2 regions of the Paenibacillus sp. IHBB 3054 genome follow, and region 1 is predicted to be linked to the other one. Evidence: riboswitches for the same ligand, from Rfam matches in the RefSeq annotation. Region 1 holds a riboswitch; the other holds the start of a gene.
The links. Region 1 has a riboswitch for cyclic di-AMP ahead of ACQ76X_RS11045 (KamA family radical SAM protein). Riboswitches for the same ligand answer to the same signal wherever they lie in the genome.

Region 1 (7,423 bases):
TCTGCTGATCGGAAAAAGGGAAAAGGTAAGTCTTGCGCGTTCCCGGCGTACCTCCGAAATTCACCTGCTTGCGTTCCGTGAAGCTTCTTGCGGCAACCTTGCGTCCTTGCTCCACACGCTCAAAGGCAGAACCGAGACTATCAACCGTCCATTCCAGGGCAGCTTGGCCGTGACTGTCGCCCAGACCCAGCATGATGGAGATGTCGATGCGCTCACGTGTATCCAGTTCATTCACCGCTTTGAGGGATAGCAGATTGGTTAAGCCGGGGGCAAGCCCCACGCTTAGAACAGCTGTACCCTTGAGCCCGGCTGCTGTGTCTCCCAGGCTCTGAAGCAGCCGGAAGTATTCCCCATTTGCCGACACATCGACATAATGGGTTCCGCTGCGCAGACAAGCCTCCGCAAACGAGGTATCCTGCTGATCCAGGCACATGACCACCAGCTTGGTCCGCTTCAGAAGTTCTCCATCTATCGCTTCTCCCACACTAAGCCGCAGCGGCTTCACTTTGCCGTCTGTCGTCCTGCAGAATTGTTCCGCACGTTCCAGGCTTCGTCCCGCCGCATATACCACTCCAGGATGCTGTTCTCCCAGAAGCCGGCAAATTTCTGCGCCGACATGGCCATACCCGCCGACAACCACTATATCTGTTTTCATTTCGCAACCTCTTTTCCGTGCTTCACAGCGAACCAGCCATCAATCAGATAGGAGCTGAAAAAGCGGGTGACGCCGGAGAACCCGCTGCTTGACAGCAACGCTAGAAGTTCATGTTCCGGAATGGGGAAGGAAGTTTCACCGATGGAATGCTCGAACCATTCGCATTCCTGCCCGGAAATCCCGCCTGCCAGCATGTGGTTTTTCCAGGCATTTAGCGGCAAGGACCCGGGGATAGAACGGACGTCCCCGCTTAAGGTTGCCACAACCAGTATCGCTCCCTCCTGAAGCCGGCTATGGATTTCTTCCAGCATCCGCTGCTTCTGTCGGGTTTCCTTGACAAAGTGAAGCACCAGCATGCATGTGGCGGCGTCAAACAGCTTGTTCTTGTCCAGTTCATCAACCGTGCTTTGCTGGAGAGTGATTTCAGCGGCCAGCTCCGTGCGCTGCATCCGCTGCCGGGCAAGCTCAAGCATTGCCGTTGACAGATCAATGCCAGTGAGCCGCCAGTGCTCATGCTGAGCGCCGAGGGTTATCAATTCTTGTCCGCCTCCGGCCCCGACAATCAGCAGGTCTGCCGGAGTTTCACCGCCGAGTTGTGCACTCAGCAATTGCTCCATGATGTCATAGAGCAGTGGATACCCCGGTATTTTTGCAGCGATTGTTGTCTCGTAATGCTGAACATCGGGATGCTCCCAGTCTCTGGCATGATGTAAATGTTTCTCTTGCATGATATCTGCTCCTGTCTCTATAGCTTGAATGTGAGTTCTCCTGATATATAATAAGAATTATTACTGATTATCAGGATTAAACACGGAATAGGCTATCCCACATATGTGGGATTTGGAAAGGACATCAGGATGAGCGAGGTTCTAAAAGGCTTGAGGATGCTGGAAATCAACCGGCAGGAGATGAGAATGACATCGCCGCAATACAGGGAGGCGGTAATCTCCAAGCTGCGGCAGTACATTCCGTTTACCGCTGCCTGCTGCACTACCGTGGACCCGCATACGCTGCTGTCCACCGGGGCGATCACAGAGCAGGGTCTTGAGGATCTGCACCCGCAGCTGTTTGAATATGAATATCTGCATGAGGATTATATGAAATATGAGCAGTTGGCCGCTGAGGCAGTGCCGGTCGCCTGTTTAAGCGGTGTAACGGAAGGGCAGCCCGAGCGGAGTGAACGTTACCGAAACGTACTCCAGCCTGCGGGCCTGGGAGACGAGCTCCGGGCTGCGCTGGTTGAAGGCGGTGGCTGCTGGGGGTTCTTAACCTTGTTCCGGTCACAGCACGAACCTCCTTTTCAGGAGCGGGAGTGTGCGGTGATCGCATCTGTTGTTCCGTTGATTGCCGGCGCACTCCGCAGCTATGCCTCTGAGCCCCCTCTGGGACGGATGGATACCGCACCGGAGGACAGTGGAATCATGATTCTGACGGACCAGCTGCTTCCGGTCAGCGCGAATAGTGCGGCCCAATATTGGATGAACCGTCTGCAGCAGCTGGAACGGTTGGATCACGGAGTTCTTCCCCGGCCGGTCAACGCCGTATGCCTGCGGGCACTTGGCGAGAATACGGAACCAGGAGGGTTACCTTCGAAGGCGAAATTATGCCTGCGTGTCGAGGATGGGGCATACTTGACAGTTACGGCCAGCAGGCTTGAAGGAAGCGGCGGGAAGACGGAGCTGGCCGTTGCCTTTGTCTATGCCAAGTCCTCGGAGATCTTCCGGCTGCTGGCCGATGCCTGCCAGCTGACCGCCAGGGAGAAGCAGCTGGCCGAAATGCTCTCCCGCGGATTATCTACCAAGGAGCTGGCGGAGTCGCTGCATATTTCTGCGTACACCGTACAGGATCACCTGAAATCGATCTTCTCAAAGACTGGCGTATCCAGCCGGAGAGCGCTCATCAGCAAGCTGTTCTCACAGGGGATGGAATAAACCGGTAAGCACGCTAAACAGTCCCGATGCTGATACAAGGGGACTGTGCTGGCTTTTATAGGAGCTGCGGGATCTGGGAAGTGGAAGCAGGATGGGTCCAGTGCTTCTCGCTGCCGGGAAGATCATCGAACCATTCCGCATCCGGTGGACATTCCAGGATCATAAATTTGCCGTACTCCTGCGCTCTGGACTGATGGTATTTCAGATAGGCCTTGCCGTCTTCAATCGCCAGTATCTCGATTTTACCGGAGGAGTGGCTCATGGATAGACGGACTCTTTTACCCAGACCTGAGGTTCTGGCCTTGGCTTCCTCAACAATGTTGTAGACACGCTCCAGCGGCAGAACGAACTCGCGGTTGCCGGCAATGGGCCGGTTCACGAAGAAATAATAGGGAGTGACTCCGGCCCAGGACAGCCGGTCGAGCAGTTCTCCGAGTACCGCCGGATCATCGTTGATGCCTTTCAGCACCGGCGTTTGATTAACCACGATTGCCCCAGCATGATGGAGTGCTCTGAATGCTTGTTTGGCTTCGGGCGTTATTTCTCTGGGATGATTAATATGCGCCATGACGTAAATGCGTTTGTCCTCCGATGAATAGGTACGGATTAGTTCCAGCAGTTCTTCGTCCTGATAAATGCGCATGGGATTAAATACGGGGATTTTGGAGCCCAGCCGGATAATCTTCACATGGTCAATGGATCTCAGACTTTCGATGATGAAGCGCAGCTTGGAGGTAGAGAGAATCAGGCTGTCTCCGCCGGTAAGCAGCACATTATTGATCTCTGGATGATTCCTGATGTATTCCAAGCCCGGAGCCACATCGGTTTGTGCTTCCTTCACATCATTGCGGAACAGGCGCTTGCGGAAGCAGTAGCGGCAGTAAGCTCCACACACCTCGGAGACAATCAGAAGGGCCGTTGTTCTGTATTTGTGCTGACATCCCGGTACTACATAATTCATTCCCTCATCGGATGCATCCCAGCAGCCGTACTCCGCAAGTTCACCTTCACTTGGAATGACGAGCCTGCGGATCGGATCACCCGGGTCGTCCCAGTCGATGAGCGACAGATAATAGTCATTGACCCGAAAGGCAAATTTGTCGGTGATCTCCTTCAGCTTTTCTTTCTCCGTTTCAGACAGCATGGCAACCTTGTTGATATCCGTTATGTACCTTACCTTTTGCACTTGCATCTCTCCTTGGTCTCATAGTGTGAGAAGAAAGGGAGCCTTGAGGTCGATAGCCAAACTGCTGCCAGCAGGGTCATGAGAATACAAAAAAGAGACCCTTAGCAAGGGTCTCTGGTTATGAATATACCTAAAAAAGCAGACCCATCCACTACTGACGAGGTTAGCTGACGGACTCGGGTAAGATGGTACCCTACATTCTGTGAATGATTCGCCCCAAAAGACTGGTTCCCCCGCTTTCCTGCCCAAAGGCTGGAAATTAAGCGTAGATAAAGTATAACCCGGAAAGTTTTGAAAAGTCAAAGCTAAACTTGCCCGCGGCAAGGCATACGGGACCAAGCCAAAATCAGCAGAGTAGAAAATTTTTTTGTTGTGGGATTGCCGGTCTTCTTGAAACGCATCATACGCAGAGTCCCGGGTGCAAGGCATAGAAAGGCGAAATCCCTTGTACAGAAAGGTTTTTTTTGTTTTTTTGGTGCAAACAGGAGCGAACGGGAAAGCGTTTTTTTTAGGCTTGTCCCGGTTTCGTTTTTGTACAATTGTAACCGTCCTCATATGATGGAAGATAAGCTGCCTCGGTTGACGCGGCCAGAAAACCTTTGTTATGGTTTTTACAGACAGACGCCAGCCGGAAGCATTTTTGGAGGCAAATTGCACACTTTTGTGTGAGCTTAGCTTACCGGACTACTGCGAGGGAGATGGTTGATTTGATCAAAGGGATTATATTTGATTTTGACGGAACAATTATCGACACGGAAACGGCTTGGTTTACTGCTTTTAGAGAAGCCTATGGAGAGCATGGGGTAGACCTGTCGCTGGAACAGTATTCTGTCTGCATAGGCACCAGTGATAACAGCTTTGACCCCTACGAATATTTGATGACTGACCTTAAGCTGCCTATTGACCGGAGGGCATTCAGAACAGCGGTCCAGCAGAGGCATAGCAAGCTGATGGAGCTCGAACAGATGCGGCCGGGAATTCAGCAATATCTGGATGCTGCCAAGGACGCCGGACTGCGGATTGGCCTTGCTTCCAGCTCCTCTATGGACTGGGTGGAACGGCATTTGGAGCTGCTGGGCATACGCGATTATTTCGAGAGCATCCGCACCTCCGATCATGTGGAGAAGGTGAAGCCTGATCCGGAGTTGTATAACCAGGTCATGTCCTCTCTTGACATTAAACCACATGAGGCAGTCGCTATCGAGGATTCGCCAAACGGCGCAAGAGCTGCAGCTGCGGCCGGAATGTTCTGTGTGGTGATCCCGAATGCCATTACCCGCTTTCTTGAATTTGATATGCCGCATCATCAGACCGAAAGTCTGAGTCTTCTGGACTTCGATCACGTAATTTCCCGGAGCTGCTTCGAAATCTCTGGTGTGCAGGTATAAAACACTACAGTGTACTAATTTCTGCGTATAACAACTATAATTCGTGAAATTATAAAGAGTTGAAATTACTTAAGGGGGACACCGATTTGAGAGCCGTACATTTTGGAGCGGGCAATATTGGCCGGGGATTTATCGGTCCAGTGCTGTCAGACTCCGGTTATGAGGTTTGTTTTGTCGGAAGAAATAAGCTGAGAATCGCTCAGCTGCAGGAACGGGGGCGCTATCCCGTTACCCTTGCCAATGATGAGCGGGACCGCTTTATTGTGGAGAATGTAACCGCCCTTCATCTGAAGGATCAGGAACAGGTGGCCCAAGCTGTAGCAGAGGCTGAGATCGTGACGACAGCGGTCGGGCTAACAGCGCTGAAAGACATTGCCGGAGCCATCGCGCAGGGTATCGAGAACAGGCTAAACAGCAACGCCTATCCGAAGCCGCTTCATATTATTGCCTGTGAGAATGGCGTGGGGAGCAGCCAAAAGCTTAAAAATCTGGTCTACCGCCATTTAAAGCAGCCTTTAAAGGGGCGTGCAGACCGCTGTGTCGCCTTCCCCGATGTTATGGTGGATCGCATCGTTCCAGTACAGACGCATAAAGATCCGCTGGAAATCGTAGTGGAGCCGTTCAGTGAATGGGTCATTCCCCGCAGCGAATTAATCGCTGATTATACGGAAATCAAAGGCGTCCATTATGTAGACTCCCTCGATTCCTATCTTGAACGGAAGCTGTTTACGGTGAATACCGGGCATTGCAGCGCAGCGTATTTTGGTTACCTGGAGGGCTGCTCCAGCATTCAGGAGGCGATGTCCGACCCCGGAATTAGGGACCGTGTCCGCGGAGTACTGCAGGAGACCGGCGCGCTGCTGGTCCATTTATATGGTTTTGATCCTGCGGCGCACGACAGATATATCAATAAGATCATGGACCGGTTCATCAACCCGAACTTCAACGATAAAATATCGCGCGTAGCCCGTTCCCCGCTTCGCAAGCTTTCGCCAAATGACCGGTTGCTCCGGCCTGCCATGCTTGCCCATGAGCTTGGTCTAGAGACCTCGTATCTGGTGTCAGCCATTACTTCCGCACTTCTCTTCGACGACCCTAATGATCAGGAAGCCGTGCTTCTCCAGGAAGAAATTCGGACTGCCGGTTTAAGCGCAGTGCTTGCCTCCCGGTTAGGGGTTCCGGCCGAACATCCGCTTCACGGCGAAATCCTCAAGACATACCGGAGAGCCTGCTTGAGACATCCTCATCTGGCCAGCAGCGGCTTTGAATCCATGGTGCAAATTCTTCGCAGTTAAGCTGTCCGAAAATTCGCATATCAACGATAGTCCGAGTCATAATGCTTATGCCGGCCTGCCGTTTTAATAAGCAAAGATGGCTTTTGCAGCAATCCCGCATGTGAAAAAAAGGACGATATCCCGGGGCCATTCGACCGCTGGATATCGTCCTTTTGAAGACGGCGAAGCCGTTTCCACTTGTGGCAGCAGAGGATTCAGGAAGAGGGCTTGCTGAGTGTAGCAGAGCTAAGCCGATAAATCTGGTCTTCCAGAACCATACTTGCCTTGCCCAAAAATTGCGTAATGAGTTCAAGCTCTTCTGCCGTATACGAGGAAGCAAGGTTCAGCATTTCCGAGTGAAGCTTGAGGTAGGTGCTGCTTACCTCTTCTTTATTCTCATACAACGGGACAATAATCACTTTGCGGCGGTCATTGGGATCATTTTGCCTGCGGACATACCCGCTTTTTTCAAGCCGGTCAATTAATGCGGTAACGCTGCCGGTGGTCAGCCCGGTCAGTTTGGCCAGTTCCCCGGCCGTAATGGGACCTTTCTCGCGCAGGATGTCTATGGATAAAAAATCATTATTGTATAACCCGAGGGAAGCGGCTACGTTTTGCTGATAGATTACCGTTCGGGTTCCCAGTCCACGCATGAGTAGGGTGAGTTGTTCCTGCAGCTCCGTAGGTTGATCTTGTTCATGACTTGACATAAGACAACCCTCCTTCTGGAATGTTAATATCTCGATGGGCTAGATATTACAATCTTAAAATATTTGATGGCATGTAATAAATTAATTTTATTCTATCGAAACCGTTGATATTTTGCAAAACAAGTTCAAAATAGTGTGGACCACAGTGATTGGAACAACGGTCCGGTCGCGGACCATTCGCACCAAGTGCTCATGCCTATCCTGTTCACCAAACGAGGGTGTTCTTAGCAGCTATTTCATAACCGCTGAGAACACCCTTTTTGTTGACGAAATTAATCA
Region 2 (7,423 bases), on a different contig from region 1:
CTATAAAATCGTTCAAAAATGTGAGGCAAATCTTCTGGGGAAATGCCTTCTCCTTGATCTCGAATGATTACTGTCTGGAATAGTGAATTTTTTTCTAAAGTAACATCAATTCCGCCCTCTAGTGGCGTATGTTCCAGTGCATTTTTAATCAAGTTAATCAAGGCTTCTGTTAGCCATTCTTCATCCGCCCAAACATACATATCTTCTCCACCATGAATGTGAATCCTCTGCTTCCTTTGCTCGGATAACATTCGCAACGAATGTACAGCATGATCGATCATTTCTCTTACTCGAACACGTTCTATCCGGAACGTTATTGCTCCGGCTTCGACCCGTGCCAGCTTCAGTAAACTGATAATGAGCCATTCCATTCGCTCTAGTTGTTGACGGCTTCGATCCAGAAATTTCGTTCTCATTTCTCCCTTCATATGAGGATCATTCAGCAAATTCTCATTAAAAACGATGAGGGATGCTAGTGGCGTTTTGAGCTGATGCGAAATATCGGAAAGCAGGTTGCGTAGAAACATTTTCTCTTGTTGGAGTTGCCGAAGACTGTTGTGTAACCTTTCGGCCATCGCGTTAAAGTTTCGTCCTAATGCGCCAAAGTCTCCTTCATCCTTCTCCGGAAGCGGTTGATCAAACTGATGTTCAACAACTTGCTCCGCTGCAAAGGTTATGGTTCGAATCTTGTCAAATATTTTGCGGTATTCCCATCCCAATAACAGCAGAAATGGAATACTAAAAAGCAAAACTTGAGCCGCCGTTTTCATGGGTAAGGCGTTATCCGAGAGGACAGGTTGATCATTTACGGGCATATCTTCCTTATATGCATATTGAGCCAGGCTGCGTTTTCCCTCTACGATTTCATCTTCTTGTGCACCCTGAGTGATAAAGTGGATAATTTCATTTTCTAGTTGAGGAGCTTGCTTCAAAACATAACCAATCAATGCAGCATTTTGATTAACCACCGACTTATTGATCTGACTGACTTGATAACTCATATAAAAGAACATGATTCCCGCTAACATAACTTGTAATACGATCGCTTTAACAGTAATAGACTTCCACTCTGGATTACGAACGAATTCATTCATGGTTTATCTCCCTATAACATCTGCATTCCATTTATATCCGACTCCTCGAACGGTAATGATGTATCTCGGTACAGCAGGAACATCCTCGATCTTCTCTCTTAACCTTCTGATATGAACCGAAAGGGTGTTGTTATCAATGAATTCTCCTGACATATCCCACAGACTGTTAAGAATGATACTTCTGCTGCAAATTTGCTTGGGGTGAGTCATTAACATCAATAACAAACGATACTCCAGCCCCGTCAACAAAAGTTCCTGATTGTATTTAAGAACAATTCCTTCTAGAACTCGAACTTCAATATCGTCGGATATCCATCTGTTCGGTTCATCCGTGGGTTTATGATTGCGCCTTAATACGGCTTTCATTCTAGATAGAAGTTCTTTGGTACGGAGCGGTTTGGTCATATAATCATCTGCGCCCAAATCAAGTCCAGCAACAACATTTGTCTCCTCATCCAAAGCTGTCAAGAAAATGATGGGAACCTGGGATGATGCACGGATTTCCTTACACAGGTCATACCCTGAACCATCAGGTAAATTTATATCCAACAAAATTAAATCGACGTCGTCTGTCTTTAATGCCTTCCTGGCTTCTTCCAAGCTACCGGCAATAACAACGGTATATCCTTCACTCGTTAAAGTATATTCAATACCGAACACCAAATTATCATCATCTTCAACCAGTAAAATTCGATTCATTGAGCACCTCAGTTTAATTCAAGAAAGTTTTTAAAGTTAAGCTACACCATTTTTTCACTGTATCATGAAAGATATCTTTCACAAAGCTGTTTAGTGGAAAATTTATTTAAGGCAACTCTGGTTCACCCATTAAACAACGAAAAGAACTTTGGAAACGATACGATTCTTACAATATAAACGGATGGCTTTAGAAACAACACATTAGGAGTATAACGTAATAATCATTTTTTAAGCCGATCCAGAAAAGGATCGGCTTATTTTTATAGCTTACTTAAGATCAATCACGTTTGTTCTCAACAGATTTCATACGGTTTTGATCGTCAGGCACCCGGTCAGTACTGAATTCCTGCCCTGCTTCTAATTCACCATGGCCGCAAACACTTCGGGAGAAATTTGTGAACTGCCTTTTTTGCTCATCCAGCTCGTGTTTTCGCTTAAGCAGCTCCTGCGGATCCTGATTTGTCATAATGTTAACCTCCTAGGAAATCAAAATAAGTCTCCAAAAATGGAATCATGCTGTTTATTCGCACTACAGAAGTTTTCCATAATAGAGCGGTGCTTATGCAACGAATTCAAAATCCTAGCTTGTGTCAGATCACTTCTATACTAAGTTTACGAAGCTATAGAATTATTGCTCTTTCTCCCGGCCGAGCAGCCCGCTGAGAGCCTCTGTCACGTTCATACCGGTAAGCGACTGCGTCAATTCAGGAATCTGGGCCATGATTTTGGCGATATCGCCGGTAATTTTGTTCACGCCGGATGAAGCTCCATCCTGAGATATCACTGTAATCTTATCGACCTTGGCCAGCGGGGAAGCGATTTTGTCAGCCAGCTCTGGCAGAACCTTCAAGAATTCCACTATAAGTGCGGCTTGCGTGAACTGTTTGTACGCTTCGGCTTTCTTCTCCAGTGCCCCCGCTTCCGCCGCTCCGGCCAGTTGAACAATTTCCGCATTGGCTTTCCCCTTCGCCAGTTCTGCTTCCGCTGTTGCCAGCCCCCGTTTGGTCATAGTGGCCGCCTCTGCTTCCGCCTCAAGAATTTGCCGCTGCTTGGCTGCTTCCGCTCTCATGATCGTAGCCTGGTTCTCCGCCTCAGCAGGCTTGATCACCGTTGCCTCCAGCTCCTTCTGTCTCAGCTCAACTTCGATTTCCCGGACGGTCCGGTTGGCCTCCGCTTCCATCTGCGTGATCTTGACCTGTTCGGTAACCAGCGACTGCTTGATTTTGTTCTGCTGCAATTCGTACGCAAGATCCGCTTGTGCTTTTTTCACTTCTGTCTCCAGCTTAAAATCCGCCTGCTTAATGTTCAAATCCTTCTCGAACAGAGATTCCTTGGCGCGGGCGGCGGTTCCCGCTTCAATGGTGGCCTGATGCGCATTGGCTTTGGCAATGGAGGATTCTTTCTCCGCCTCGGCTTGCTTGATCTGAATGTCACGTTCCGCTTCCGCCTTGGCGATGCTGGCATCGCGGCGGATGCGCTCAATTTCCGGAACCCCCATATTGTCGATATACCCTTTGTCGTCAGTAATTTTCTTAATGGTGAAGCTGACCACCTCAAGCCCCATCTTGTCGAGGTCTTCCGAGCAGGTCTCCCGCATCTTGCTGTTGATTTCGTCAGGTGTCTTTAGAATGGATTCCACCGTTAATTGTCCGATCAAGCCGCGCAAATGGCCTTCCACCGAATGCAGGATAATCGTCTCGCGGTCTTCTTCCGGCCTGTCGATAAACTGCTCACTGGCAGTCAGAATAGCGGTAGGATCGCTTTTAATCTTAATCTGGGCTACCGCCTCCAGGTTGAGCTTGATGCCCTGCCGGGAGAACATCGCCTGCGCCGGGATGACATCGAAGCTCATCAGCATCATGGAGATGGTCTTATTGTTCTGGAAACCGGGGATGACGAAGGTCCCGCCGCCCTGAACCACTCTTTTTCCGCCGAGGCCGTACACAATCATCGCCTGATTGGGCGGAACCTTTTTATAAGCGTTCACTATACTGAACAAAGCCAGCAGGATAACAACAACAATTGCCGAGATTAAATAAAGAATAACCATTCGGTTCGACACTCCCCGTTATTTATAATTGTTCGATTTCCCTCTCGAAAAGGGTTACTACCGCCATTCCTTTATCCACCTTCAAAATAATCACCCTGTCGCCCTTGGCGAGCTGCTGGCCGGTTTCTGCCCGCACTCCAATGGAACGCATCGTTCCATGCAGCACATATTTCATTTCTCCAACAGCTCCATCCACTGCAGAAATGCTGATGTACCCGAGTTGTCCCGCCTGCTCATAATCCATTTTATTCATGCTACTGTCATACCGAGTCATCACCCGGGCCAGCACCGCATACATCAGACAGCCTAGGAGTAAGGCAATCAGCGTGCAGATCAGCACTACTGCAAGCATATTCATTCCGCTGAACCGGGTAAGCACATAACCACTGCCTCCCCAGACCGCGACAAACACCATCAGAGGGAGTATGGGCACAAAGCCCGGACCACCAGCATCGCCACCTCCCACATGCAGATGACCCGCAAGGCCATGCCCATGAAATCCGCCGCTGAGGAGAAGCAGCAATCCAACCCAGAAGCACACGATAAATACAGTAACGATAACAATCCCCCCTTTAAAGCATTTTAGATAGTGCCCAATGACTCTGATTTTCGTTGTTATAAGATTTCTAAACCCTCATACAGATCATCTTTCCTTTCTGCATGCGCAGCAAAAAGACCACAGAAGCGTCAGGGCTCTCCGTGGTCGGTTAATCGATCATGGCGCTCATCCTCTCTCTTTCGAGGCTTACGGGGTTAGCTGACGGATTCGGGCAGCGAGATTGCCCTACCTTGCCAAATCGGCTTTTCAGCACGCAGCAAGGATTCACCCCAAGTGAGCTGCAGCTATCTGAGCAAAAGCCGCATTCACCATTGGTTCCCCCGTTCCCATAATCGGAATTCAGCCATTCGAGAACAGTTATAATACATTCGGTTGTTGATTTGAATCTTACGACTGTGACCATTTAATGTAAAACGTTGCGGATGGTAAAAGAAGCTCAAAATGCCACCACTTCACGAATGAAGGCGCATTCTTTGGTGCTGCTCTTAAGCGGTCGATGATTTGCTCATTTTTGCTCCGCTTCATGTCCTAGTAAACAAAACAGAAACGTATGCTGCTCAACATCATCCGCCGTACTCATCTGCATCACACATTAAAGTTCCTGTCAGGAATATTCTGCAAATCATTCGGGAACGTTAACAGCAAAACTAATCGAAAGTTGAGCGCCTTATAATGACTAACCAAACTCAGACCTCATTTCCTTCTGTAGATCAAAATTCCGATTACATCGAAGCCGCACTGTTCCATACAAGTGACCTCAAAAAAAGAAGCTTATCCTTTCAGGGAAAGGAAGGGATGGTCTTTTATCTGGAGTCTCTCACTGACACGGAATTGATTGAACGAAACGTGATTGTTCCTTTTAGCCGTAATCAGGACAAAGACCTTCCTGAGCTTTTCACAACACTTAGTTTCAGTTTGGAAACAGAACTAAACCAAGGTATTCAGGGACTTCTTGAAGGAAGCTGTCTTTATTTTTTAGAAGGAATGTCTGAATTTTATGTCCTCTTCACTCCTGCCAAATACGAACGAAGCATTAGCGAGCCTGAGAATGAAGGGGTTATTCGGGGACCTCATAACGGTTTTATTGAACAGATGAAGGTTAACTTATACCTGATTCGGAAACAAATTGCCTCCCCAAACCTTATAGTCCGCTACTTCACACTTGGGAAATTCGCCCCCAAACAGGTAGGCTTAGTATATATGGAGAATATCGCCAACCCTGAATTGATAAAGATTGTAGAATCAAGAATAAAGAAAATTTCGCTCGATTGGATAATCTCCACTGGTTTTATTCAGGAATTAACGGAGGATAACTCCTTCTCCATATTTCCACAACTAATCAATACGGAGCGTCCGGACCATACCTCAGCTTATTTGCTGGACGGGTATGTCGCCATACTGCTGGATGGGGACCCTACAGCTCTGATTTTGCCGGCGAGCTTCTTCAGCTTTTATCAGACACCGGATGACTATAACAATCGATGGATGATCGCTTCTTTTGTCCGGTTCATCCGTCTGATCGGCTTTGTAACAGCATTTCAGTTGCCAGCGCTCTACATCGCCACCGTTTCTTTCCACTCCAATGTCCTTCCCTTGCAATTGTTCTTTTCGATTCAAGGTTTATTGACCCGGGTCCCTTTTCCTCCGCTGATTGAAGCGATGCTGCTTGAACTTATATTCGAACTGTTGCGGGAAGCAGGACTCCGTCTGCCCAGCCGTGTAGGTCAAACTATTGGGATTGTTGGGGGGTTAGTTATCGGGGATGCAATTGTTAAGGCAGGATTGGTTTCTTATTCGATGATCATTGTAGTAGCGTTGACTGCCATTGCATCTTTTCTTATCCCTTCCAACGAAATGAGTTCTGCTATCCGGTTTATGCGGTTTCCATTGATGATTGCTGCATCATTATTCGGATATATTGGGATATCATTTGGGTTAACACTCATTTTCATACATTTGTGCAAGCTAGAATCTTTTGGGCAACCCTACCTTAGACCATTAAGTCCGTTAAAATTTCAAGGCCTGAAAGATACCTTCGTTCGCTTTCCAATTTGGTCCATCCGAAAGAGTACAAGCAACCCAAAAACGGATAAATGATCATTATCCTACACAGTACTTACAGGAGTTGATACGGTGGCTCAAAAAGAAAAAATGATTACAAGGGGACAACTCTTCCTTTTTATTATTCAAGCCCAAATCGGTGTTGGAATTCTGTCTCTTCCTAACAAACTTAACGAAACTGCCAAAGGTGGAGGTGGACTTTCTGTTTTAATTGCAGGGGTTATTACCCAACTCGTCATCATTCTCCTGTGGGTCCTGCTTAAGAAATTCCCCGGACTTAACCTATTCGGGATTTGCATAAAACTTGCAGGCCCGATTATTGGCAGTCTATTGATTATTCTGTACATCGGATACTTTATACTGCTTGGCTCCAATATTATGCTTAGTGCCGTTGAGGTGCTCCGGAGATGGATGCTGCAAACTACGCCAAGATGGGCTGTACTAGCTCTTTTTTCTATCATGACTCTCTACCTCGCAAGAGAAAAACTGACAGTATTGGCTAGATTTTATACGCTGGCTTCCGTGCTTTTTATTCCACTATTTTTATTTATCATCTATGGATTAACTCAAGCCCATCTGGAAAATATGTTACCGCTATTGGAAAAAGGCTTCTGGAATATCGTAAAAGGAGCAAAGGAAACAACCATATCTATGTATGGTTTCGAATTAATGCTGATCATCTACCCGCTGTCTGAAGGTACTGATAAACAAAAATTGATAACGGTCAGTCTTTCTAACTTGTTTGTGACCCTGTTCTATTTCTTCGTGGTCTCTACCTGTCTGATGTTCTTTAACTCCGAGCAAATCAAAATGATTCCCGAACCGGTCATTTACTTAATGAAATCTCTAAGCTTTTTCATTATAGACCGTGCAGATATCTTGTTTTTGCCGATATGGGCCATAACCCTTGTATGTTCTATCGTAAGCTATTGCTATGCAGCGTCCATTGGGCTCAGTGTT

Region 2: linked by a shared signal. The riboswitch ahead of ACQ76X_RS22710 (hypothetical protein) and the one ahead of ACQ76X_RS11045 (KamA family radical SAM protein) in region 1 are both predicted to bind cyclic di-AMP.

The regions. Positions count from the first base shown of each region.
Region 1 is NZ_JBOFBG010000007.1:146,587-154,009, forward strand. It holds gene ACQ76X_RS11030 (saccharopine dehydrogenase family protein) at 1-655, opposite strand, end outside; gene ACQ76X_RS11035 (class I SAM-dependent methyltransferase) at 652-1,383, opposite strand; gene ACQ76X_RS11040 (helix-turn-helix transcriptional regulator) at 1,513-2,586, shown strand; gene ACQ76X_RS11045 (KamA family radical SAM protein) at 2,642-3,778, opposite strand; cyclic di-AMP (ydaO/yuaA leader) riboswitch at 3,910-4,048, opposite strand; gene ACQ76X_RS11050 (HAD family hydrolase) at 4,480-5,160, shown strand; gene ACQ76X_RS11055 (mannitol-1-phosphate 5-dehydrogenase) at 5,247-6,455, shown strand; gene ACQ76X_RS11060 (MarR family winged helix-turn-helix transcriptional regulator) at 6,650-7,144, opposite strand.
Region 2 is NZ_JBOFBG010000024.1:4,483-11,905, forward strand. It holds gene ACQ76X_RS22690 (ATP-binding protein) at 1-1,094, opposite strand, end outside; gene ACQ76X_RS22695 (response regulator transcription factor) at 1,098-1,793, opposite strand; gene ACQ76X_RS22700 (hypothetical protein) at 2,071-2,259, opposite strand; gene ACQ76X_RS22705 (flotillin family protein) at 2,422-3,843, opposite strand; gene ACQ76X_RS22710 (hypothetical protein) at 3,866-4,366, opposite strand; cyclic di-AMP (ydaO/yuaA leader) riboswitch at 4,570-4,757, opposite strand; gene ACQ76X_RS22715 (spore germination protein) at 5,075-6,499, shown strand; gene ACQ76X_RS22720 (GerAB/ArcD/ProY family transporter) at 6,536-7,423, shown strand, end outside.